DNA from 3 places in the Pseudomonas sp. MPR-R2A5 genome. Region 3 is predicted to be linked to each of the others. Evidence: riboswitches for the same ligand, from Rfam matches in the RefSeq annotation. Region 3 holds a riboswitch; each other region holds the start of a gene.
The links. A riboswitch is a leader RNA that binds a small molecule or an ion and turns the genes downstream of it on or off. The one in region 3 is predicted to bind cobalamin.
Positions count from the first base shown of each region.

Region 1: linked by a shared signal. The riboswitch ahead of AC1Q6I_RS31680 (ABC transporter substrate-binding protein) and the one ahead of AC1Q6I_RS14185 (CbtB domain-containing protein) in region 3 are both predicted to bind cobalamin.
Region 2: linked by a shared signal. The riboswitch ahead of cobO (cob(I)yrinic acid a,c-diamide adenosyltransferase) and the one ahead of AC1Q6I_RS14185 (CbtB domain-containing protein) in region 3 are both predicted to bind cobalamin.

Region 1 covers NZ_JBXAFK010000067.1:20,538-23,805, reverse strand. The annotation lists gene AC1Q6I_RS31685 (DNA/RNA non-specific endonuclease) at 1-916, shown strand, start outside; cobalamin riboswitch at 999-1,193, shown strand; gene AC1Q6I_RS31680 (ABC transporter substrate-binding protein) at 1,308-2,318, shown strand; gene AC1Q6I_RS31675 (FecCD family ABC transporter permease) at 2,315-3,268, shown strand, end outside.
Region 2 covers NZ_JBXAFK010000003.1:207,219-210,486, reverse strand. The annotation lists gene AC1Q6I_RS03685 (cobyrinic acid a,c-diamide synthase CobB) at 1-1,161, opposite strand, end outside; gene cobO (cob(I)yrinic acid a,c-diamide adenosyltransferase) at 1,158-1,769, opposite strand; cobalamin riboswitch at 1,849-2,097, opposite strand; gene AC1Q6I_RS03675 (PQQ-dependent sugar dehydrogenase) at 2,197-3,268, shown strand, end outside.
Region 3 covers NZ_JBXAFK010000017.1:40,533-43,800, forward strand. The annotation lists gene cobM (precorrin-4 C(11)-methyltransferase) at 1-649, opposite strand, end outside; gene AC1Q6I_RS14175 (cobalamin biosynthesis protein) at 720-1,112, opposite strand; gene AC1Q6I_RS14180 (CbtA family protein) at 1,109-1,813, opposite strand; gene AC1Q6I_RS14185 (CbtB domain-containing protein) at 1,825-2,013, opposite strand; cobalamin riboswitch at 2,110-2,314, opposite strand; cobalamin riboswitch at 2,356-2,555, shown strand; gene cobW (cobalamin biosynthesis protein CobW) at 2,648-3,268, shown strand, end outside.

The sequences.
Region 1 (3,268 bases), on a different contig from region 3:
AGCCAAAATTGACCTGACCCACCGCCCCCGGCTCGTCGATCTACGCCCGTTGATCCCGGCCACCCCCAGCCTGATGGAAGCCAGGGCGGCGACGCCCCGTGTGACGCCCGCCAAGGATCTGCAGGACCGGCGTGGCTACGCACCCGACTTTCTCAGCGGCTTCGCCGTGCCGTGGCCCACGGTGGATGAGGCATTGGCAACTGACGTCCAGCCGCTGCGCCTGGACTACACGCATTTCTCGGTGACCCTGTCACGTTCCCGACGGATGGCGCTCTATGTGGGCGTGAATATCGACGGCGGACAGGCGGTGGATATCGTTCGCAGCAACGACACCTGGGCCTACGACGGCCGCCTGCCCATCAGCGCGCAGATCGGCGACGAGCTCTACACCAACAACGGCCTGGATCGCGGCCACCTGGTGCGACGACAGGATCCCAACTGGGGCGACGAGGCCAACACCGCCAACCTCGACACGTTCCATTTCACCAATTGCTCGCCGCAGATGAGCGGGTTCAACCAGAAGACCTGGCTGGAGCTCGAAGACTACATTCTCGACAACACACAACGCTGGAAGGCCCGGGCCACGGTGTTTACCGGCCCGGTGTTGGCCGATGACGACCGTGTCTACCGCGGCGTGAAAATCCCCAAGGCATTCTGGAAAGTGGTGGCCTACCTCGGCGACGACGGCAAGCCCTCTGCCAGCGCCTACATGATCGACCAGAGCCGTGAACTCGGTCAGCTTGATCTGGTATTTGGCCAACTGCGGACCTACCGGCGCAGTGTGATCCAGATCGAGCAATTGACCGGCATCCGTTTCGCCAACCTGGCCGACTACGACGGTTTCAGCAATGAAGAGCGCGCCACGGGGACGCGAATTGAAGCACTGATCCGCGGCCCTGAAGATATACGCCTCTGACCGGTTACCGCGGCTTTATGTGGGCGCGAGCCTATACGCGCCTACAGAAAGCCGCCATTCGGTTCCCCCTCCCCAGCCCAATCGACTACCATACCGCGCCGGTTCCCAAACGGGACTAATAGGGAATCCGAAGCGCGGTACCCCCGCGTCAATCGGAACTGCCCCCGCAACTGTAGATGCCGAGCCTGCTCCTCAACGCCACTGGATACCCTCCGGGAAGGCTGGAGCCGGGTGAAGACGCATCAGTCAGGAGACCTGCCGGCCCAGTAAAACCACTAACCGGCGGGGTGTCCGGGAAGGACATCCTTGGCTGCCTCCACCGCAGCGTCCGAGGGCGTATTTCCGAACCGTACCTCCCCAGTTCCACGTACGGCTCCCAGGAGATTGCCCCATGCTGCCACGCGTTACCGCCTTGCTCACCGGCCTGGGCTTCTGTGCCCTGGCCCAGGCGACGCCCACCCACTACCCGCTGACGCTGGAGAACTGCGGCAGCACCCTGACCTTTCAGCAAGCGCCCGCCCGCAGCGTAACCATTGGCCAGGCGGCGACCGAAATGCTCTACGCCCTGGGTGTGGGCAACACAGTGGTCGGCACGGCGTTGTGGTTCAACAACGTGTTGCCGCAGTTCAAGGCACAGAACGACACCATCGAGCGCCTGGCCAACAATGAGCCAAGCTTCGAAGCGGTCATTGCCAAGCGCCCGCAACTGGTGGCCGCCGAGTTGGAATGGGTGGTTGGCCCACAAGGCGTGGTCGGCACCCGCGAGCAGTTTCATGAATTGAAGATCCCCACCTACCTGCTGCCCTCCGACTGCGAAGGCAAGAACAACCTGGTGGGCGCCGACGGCACACGCCTGGAGCCGTTCCGCATCGACACCATTTATAAAAGCATCAGCCAACTGGCCGAGATTTTCGACGTGCCGGACCGCGGCCAGCAACTGAACGAGGCGCTCAAGGCGCGCCTGGCCAAGTCCGTCGCCACCGCCCGCAACAAGGGCCTCAAGCAGGCCAGTGCGCTGGTGTGGTTCTCCAGCGCCGAAATGGCCAGCGATCCCTATGTGGCCGGCCACAAGGGTGTCCCCGAATTCATGCTGCAAACCCTCGGCTTGCACAACGTGGTGCAGTCCGATGAAGAGTGGCCCGCCGTCGGCTGGGAAACCCTCGCCAAAGCCAACCCCACCTTCCTGGTGATCGCGCGCATGGACCGCCGCCGCTACCCGGCCGACAACTACGAACAGAAACTGGCCTTCCTGCGCAGCGACCCGGTGACACGCAACATGGACGCGGTGAAACACAACCGCATCATCATCCTTGACGCCATGGCCCTACAGGCCAGCGTGCGTACTTTCGATGGGCTCGACCAACTGGCGAGCGCCATCGACAGCTACGACCTGCCCAAATGAGCAGAACGCTTCTCGCCCTGGCGCTGCTGTTGATCGCCATACTGGCCGGCGTAGCCATCGGCGAAACCGCCATCGAGCCGCAGGTAGTGCTCCAGGTGTTGGCCAATAAACTGTGGGCCGCTGGCTACGCGCTGGACCCTATCGACGAAGGCGTGGTGTGGAACTATCGCCTCACTCGCACGCTGGTCGCCGCCGCCTGCGGTGCGGGGCTGGCCACATGCGGGGTGATTCTGCAGTCGTTGTTGCGCAACCCCTTGGCCGATCCCTACCTGCTTGGCATCAGCGCCGGTGCCTCGACCGGCGCGGTGCTGGTGGTGCTGATGGGGGTCGGCGGTGGCTTGATCTCGCTGTCCGCCGGCGCCTTTGCCGGGGCGATGGCGGCGTTTGCGCTGGTGATTTTGCTCGCCCGGGCCAGCGGGTCGTCGAGCGGCACCGGCCAGATCATCCTGGCAGGCATCGCCGGTTCGCAGCTGTTCAACGCGCTGACCGCGTTCCTGATCACCAAGTCCGCCAGCTCCGAACAGGCGCGCGGCATCCTGTTCTGGTTGCTGGGTAATCTCAGCGGCGTGCGTTGGTCGTCGGTGTGGCTGGCGGTACCGGTGGCCGTCGCGGGGTTGGCGGTGTGCCTGTGGCACCGCCGCGCACTGGATGCATTCACCTTCGGCAGCGACTCGGCGGCGTCCCTCGGCATCCCGGTGCGCCGCGTGCAATTTGTGCTGGTGGGCTGCGCGGCGTTGGTCACCGCGGTGATGGTGTCGATTGTCGGCTCCATTGGTTTTGTCGGCCTGGTCATCCCTCACGCCGCACGCCTGTTGCTCGGTACCGGGCACTCACGCCTGCTGCCGGCCAGCGCCTTGGGAGGCGCGTTGTTTTTGATTACAGCCGATGTGCTGTCACGCACCTTGATCAAGGGCCAGGTCATTCCGGTGGGCGTGGTCACCGCACTCGTC
Region 2 (3,268 bases), on a different contig from region 3:
CGGTTGCCAGTCGGTGCTGGTCAGGGAATGGTGGTAGGTGTGCCCGCGCAATACGCCTTCCGGCAACTCGACGCTTTGCAGGGCAAGGGCCGCCAGTTTCTTCTGCATCACCGCATCCCCCTGCAACAGGCCGACCAGCTCGGCACGGGTGCCGTCGACATCGGTGAGCGAGTCCAGCAGGTAGAGCATGCCGCCACACTCGGCAAGCAAGGGTTTACCGGCAGCATGATGGGCACGGATGGCATCGAGCATCGAGGTGTTTTCCGCCAGCGCCTGGTGATGCAGCTCCGGGTACCCGCCTGGCAGATAGAGGCTGTCGGCCTCGGGCACTTGGCGATCATGAATCGGTGAGAAAAAGCGCAACTCGGCCCCCATCGCCCGCAATAGATCCAGGCTGGCGCCATAGGTGAAGGCAAAGGCTTCGTCACGGGCCACGGCGATGCGCACACCGGCGAGCAGCGGTTCGGCTTCGATCACTTCAGGCGCGGCGAAGGTCACCGGCGGCGGCAAGGCAACTTCACAACTGTTGCCCAGGGCCTGGGCAGCGGCGTCCAGGCGTACGTCGAGGTCATTCAGTTCGCTGGCTTGCACCAGGCCAAGATGGCGGCTGGGCAACTCAATCCCGGTTTCACGGGACAACGCGCCGTACCAGCGCAGGCCTTCGGTGAGGCTCCCTTCGAGCAGTTGCGCATGGCGCAAGGTGCCGACACGGTTGGCCAACACACCGGCAAACGGCAAGTCCGGCTGATAACGCGCCAGGCCCAGGGCCAGGGCACCGAAGGTCTGGGCCATGGCGGTGCCGTCGATCACCGCCAGCACCGGCACACCGAAGTGCCGCGCCAGGTCGGCGCTGGACGGCGTACCGTCAAACAGGCCCATGACGCCTTCGATCAGGATCAGGTCGGCCTCCCCTGCCGCTTCCCACAGCAAGCGACGACTTTCCTGCTCGCCAACCATCCACATATCCAACTGATACACCGGCGCACCGCTGGCGCGTTCGTGGATCATCGGGTCGAGGAAGTCCGGGCCGCATTTGAACACGCGTACTTTGCGCCCCAGGTTGCGGTGCAAACGGGCCAGCGCAGCGGTGACCGTGGTTTTGCCCTGGCCGGACGCCGGTGCGGCGATCAGTACGGCCGGACAATGACGGGGCTGATTCAAAGTTCGACGCCCTTCTGTGCCTTGATACCGGCCTGGAACGCGTGCTTGAGCATGCCCATTTCGGTGACGGTGTCACCCATCTCGATCAACTCCGGCTTGGCGCCACGGCCGGTAACCACCACGTGCTGCATCGGCGGACGGGCTTGCAGGTCGCTCAGTACCTGGTCCAGGTCGAGGTAGCCATGCTTGAGGGCGATGTTCAGCTCATCCAGCACCACTAGGCCGATGCTCGGGTCTTGCAGCAGTTCGCGAGACACGGCCCAGGCGGCCTCGGCGGCGGCGATGTCGCGCTGGCGGTCCTGGGTTTCCCAGGTGAAGCCTTCGCCCATGACGTGAAAGCGCACTTGTTCGGGGAAACGCCGGAAGAACAATTCTTCGCCGGTGCTGTTACGGCCTTTGATGAACTGCACCACGCCGCACTGCATGCCGTGGCCCATGGCGCGCGCGAGCATGCCGAACGCAGAGCTGCTTTTGCCTTTGCCGTTGCCGGTCAGCACCAGCAGCAAACCGCATTCGTTCGGGGAATTGGCAATGCGCTCGTCAATCACGGCTTTTTTGCGCAGCATGCGCGCCAGGTGGCGTTCGTCGCGGTCGGGGGAATCGGTCATGGCAGCTCTCCGTTGGGGCTGGACAAAAACGGCGGGCAGGAAAAAACAAAAACAGACAGCCAAGCATCGCCCACCGTGATGCTGTTGGATGATCCAGGCCGGTCTCCGGACTCATGAGTGGCTCGCTTTATAGAAAGCAGGCCGACGCTGCGCCTTCCCATATCGCAGCGCGATACAGTGGCCAATAGCACCGTCTTGACTCATTTACCGTTGCGGGGGCAGCGCCGGAATTGCGGCAACACTGTGTACAAGTGCGCTCACTCACCGGCTTCCCTGTTTCACTCAGTCGACCCTTGGGTCACAGAGCACCTGAAACAAGTCGCGAAGGTTAGTGGGTTGGGGGGGGAGCGTCAATTAAAGCTGGCCTTGCACTTGAACCATCGTGCCGCAGCACTCCTCTACCCTTACAGGCATTCAGGAGAAAACCATGCATAAAACAAGACTCGCCCTACTGATCATGGTCGCAGGCACCCTCGCTGCCTGCGGAGAAAGCTCGACCTTGAAGGTATCGGATGGCACCGGCCCTTCGCCCCAACTGCCAGAGCCCAACAAGACCCTGATCCCCACCGTGAATATCGCCCCAGCCATTGGCTGGCCTGATGGCATGAAGCCAACCGCCGCCGCGGGCACCCAAGTGACAGCGTTCGCCGAAGGCCTGGATCACCCTCGCTGGCTGTATGTGCTACCCAATGGCGATGTGTTGGTGGCCGAAACCAATGCGCCGCCCAAGCCGGATGACGCCAAGGGCATTCGCGGCTGGGTAATGGAAAAGGTCATGGGCCGTGCCGGTGCCGGCGTGCCCAGCCCGAACCGCATCACCTTGCTGCGCGATGCCGATCACGATGGCGTCGCCGAGACCCGCACGGTCTTCCTGGAAAATCTCAACTCGCCGTTCGGCATGACCCTGGTGGGCAACGACCTCTACGTGGCCGACTCAGACAAGCTGCTGCGCTTTCCCTATCAACCGGGCGAAACCGCAATCACGCAGGCCGGCACCACGGTGGTCGACCTGCCGGGCGGCAGCATCAACCACCACTGGACGAAAAACGTGGTAGCCAGCAAGGACGGCAGCAAGTTGTATGTGAGCGTCGGTTCCAACAGCAACGTCGGCGAGAACGGCCTGGAAGCGGAACAAGGTCGGGCGGCGATCTGGGAAGTCGATCGCGCCAGTGGCCAGCACCGGATTTTCGCTTCGGGCCTGCGCAACCCCAACGGCATGGCCTGGGAACCGCAGAGCGGCAAGCTGTGGACCGCGGTCAACGAGCGCGATGAGATCGGCAGCGACCTGGTGCCGGACTACATCACCTCGGTCAAGGATGGCGCGTTTTATGGCTGGCCATTCAGCTACTACGGGCAACATGTGGATGTGCGTGTCACACCACAGGACCCGGCCCTGGTCGCCAAGGCGATCGCGCCAGACTACGCCGTCGGCCCGCATACCGCTTCGCTGGGGCTGACCTTCGCCGAAGGCAGCAAATTACCTGCACCGTTCGTCAACG
Region 3 (3,268 bases):
GCCGAAAGCCCTTGGCGGCGACTTTGTCGGCAATATCGCTGAGTGTGCCCACCGCCCAATCCTGATCCGGCCAGGTTGCCCGGTGCACCACGGCAATCGGGCAATCCGCGCCATAGTGCGGCAGCAGCTCTGCGACGATCTTCTCCAGGTGGTTGACCCCCAGGTGGATCGCCATGGTGGTGCCGTGGCGGGCCAGGCTGTCGAAGTCCTCGCCGGCCGGCATGCGGGTTTTATCGGCGTAACGGGTCAGGATTACGCTCTGGGCGATGTCCGGCAAGGTCAGTTCGGCCTCCAGCAGCGCGGCACAGGCGGCGACTGCGGTCACGCCCGGAATGATCTGGAACGGGATGCCCAGCTCGCGCAGATGACGAATCTGCTCGCCGATCGCCCCATACAGGCTCGGATCGCCGGAATGCACCCGCGCCACATCCTGGCCGTTGGCGTGGGCGGTCTTGATCAGCTCGATGATCTGCGCCAGGTGCAGTTCGGCGCTGTTGACCACCAGTTGCGCTTGATGCCCCTCCAGCACGGCCGCCGGTACCAGCGAACCGGCATAGATGATCACCGGGCAACTGCGGATCAGCCGTTGGCCTTTGACAGTGATCAATTCCGGGTCGCCGGGGCCGGCACCGATGAAGTAGACGGTCATGGAGGATTCCTGTCGAAAAACGGGCGAGCATGAAGATTGCTCATGATCGGAAGACGCAATTATCGATTTTTCAGCCGGCGCAGGCCAATGCAAAGGTGGCCTGGGCGGTTTTCTTGCGGGTGATCAGCAAGCGGGCAGGGCCTGGGGAGAGCTGTTCGGCCAGGGCCAGGGCGGCGCTTTCGGCGATGCCGTAACAGCCGGTGTGGGCAAAGGCGACCGCTGATTTATGGCTCAGACGGCCTTCATACGCGGCCAACTGTTCGGCGCTGAAGCACTGCAATGGCAGGTTCAACCTATGCGCCAGGGCCAGTAACCCCGGCTCGTCCTGTTTGCGGTCGAGACTCGCCAGTGCGGTGATGTGCTGGCGCTCGATACCCGCTTCGGCGAGGGCCGTGTCAAACAGCGCCAGCAGGGCGTGCAATTCGCAGCCCCGCTGGCAACCGAGGCCGACCGCGAGTTTCATGCCGAGTATTGATCGTCGCGGTTGCGGCGAAACAACCAGGCGCTGATCAGGCCGAGGGCCAGCCAGAAGGCGACGTTGGTCAACTGCGAGGCGATCTTGAATTGTGCTTCCAGTGCCTCTGGCGCCAGCATCGAATGCACTTGCGGCTGCGGGGCGCCGATTACGTGAGGCACCACGAGGATCGCCACGCCCAGCCCTTTAAGCAGCCAGTTGCCACCGAACACCAACAGCGCAATACCGGCCGCAGTGGAGGCGGCCGTGCCGATCCACCAGATCTGGCGTTGCGCCAGGTCGGCGGCGGCCGTGCCCGGCAGCTCGGGCGGCAGGCCCAGGGTCGGCGCCAACACAAAGGTCGCGTAGCCGGCCAGGCCCCACAGCAAGCCTTGGGCCGTGCGGGTCGGTGCGCGCAGGGTATAGAGGCCGGCCAGCATCAGGGCGAAGCCGACGGCGACCACCAGGTTGCCGCCGGTGGTCGACAGCACACGCTGCCAGCCGTCTTCCGGCTCCCAGGCTTCGGCGTCGTGGGTGTGCGCAGCGGCGCCAGCGGCATGCTCGTGCACGACTTCAGTCGCGGCCGGGGCCTTTTCGAAGGTTTCCGCCTGCAGAATCAGCGGAGCGACCCAGAAGCTTTGCAGCAGGGTCAGCAGCAGGGCGGCCAGCAAGCCGGTGAACCCTGCGGTTTGCGCAATACGTTTGATCATGTCGGCAGGTCTCAGTGGCACGGGAACGCGGCGCTGTGGCGAGTATCGTGGGCTGCGTTGTGCACCGCCTCGATATGCGAGAACCCGGCGAAATACACCAGGCACGCGCCCAGGATCGAGGCGCCGATGGCGGCGGTCAGGCGTTGGCTGAGGGTGGCGGTACTGCTGGCGGTGTGCGAAGTGCTGCTGATGATCGACATGGCGCGTCCCTATCGTGTTCAGGGTGAAACGAGCGCATGCAAACCCCGCGAGCCGGGCACGCAGGGTTTTAACAGCGCCCGCCCACCGCGGGTTTGTTATCTGATGTTATTCGGGCCGGTCTCCGGGCTTGCGAGGGACACTGGGTCTATAAAGCGTCGCCTTCCCATGCCGTACAGGCACAGTGGATCTGACGCTTCACTCGCTTACCGTTGCGGGGGCAGCACCGGACTGGTCATAAGGCTATGACTCACCGGTTTCCCGTTTCACCCTGTGAAGGGCACCCGAAACAAGGCGTGTAGGAAAGCATGCAGAGCGACGGTAGTCAAATTGACCGAGCCCCTGTAGCCTTGCACCTTCGAGGTTCTTCGGCCCAGGCCGAAGCTAAGAAGGGAACGCGGTTCAAGCCGCGGCTGCCCCCGCAACTGTGAAGGGTTTATCTGACTGCCACGCCACTGCCATTGCGGCGGGAAGGCGCAGCCAGCGCCGGTCGCAAGACCCGCAAGCCCCAAGCCAGGAGACCTGCCTCGCAACCGATTTTCCAATTCAACCGGGCGGGGTGATCCGGTGACGAAATCTGCTGCTGCGCGCCACGCAGGGCCTATCGTCCCGTATGCCCGCCCCCAAGGGCATCCGATGAAAACACTGGCCAAACTTCCCGTCACTATCGTTACCGGCTTTCTCGGCTCGGGCAAAACCACCTTGCTGCGCCACATGCTCGATAACGCCCAGGGCCGTCGCATTGCGGTGATCGTCAACGAATTCGGCGAGTTGGGCATTGACGGTGAGATCCTCAAGCAATGCTCGATCGGTTGCACCGAGGAAGAAGCCAACGGCCGCGTGTATGAACTGGCGAACGGCTGCCTGTGCTGCACCGTCCAGGAAGAGTTCTTTCCGGTGATGCGCGAACTGGTGGCCCGTCGCGGCGACCTCGACCATATCCTCATCGAAACCTCGGGCCTGGCCTTGCCCAAGCCCCTGGTGCAAGCCTTCCAATGGCCGGAAATCCGCAGCGCCTGCACCGTCGACGCGGTGATCACCGTGGTCGACAGCCCGGCGGTGGCCGCCGGCACCTTCGCCGCCTTCCCGGACCAGGTCGATGCCCAGCGCAAGCTTGATCCGAACCTGGACCACGAATCCCCGTTGCATGAACTGTTCGCCGACCAGTTGGCCAGCGCCGACCTGGTGATCCTCAACAAGTGCGACATGATCAGCCCCGAGGACCTGGCCCGCGTGCGCCTGGAAGTGGCCGAAGAG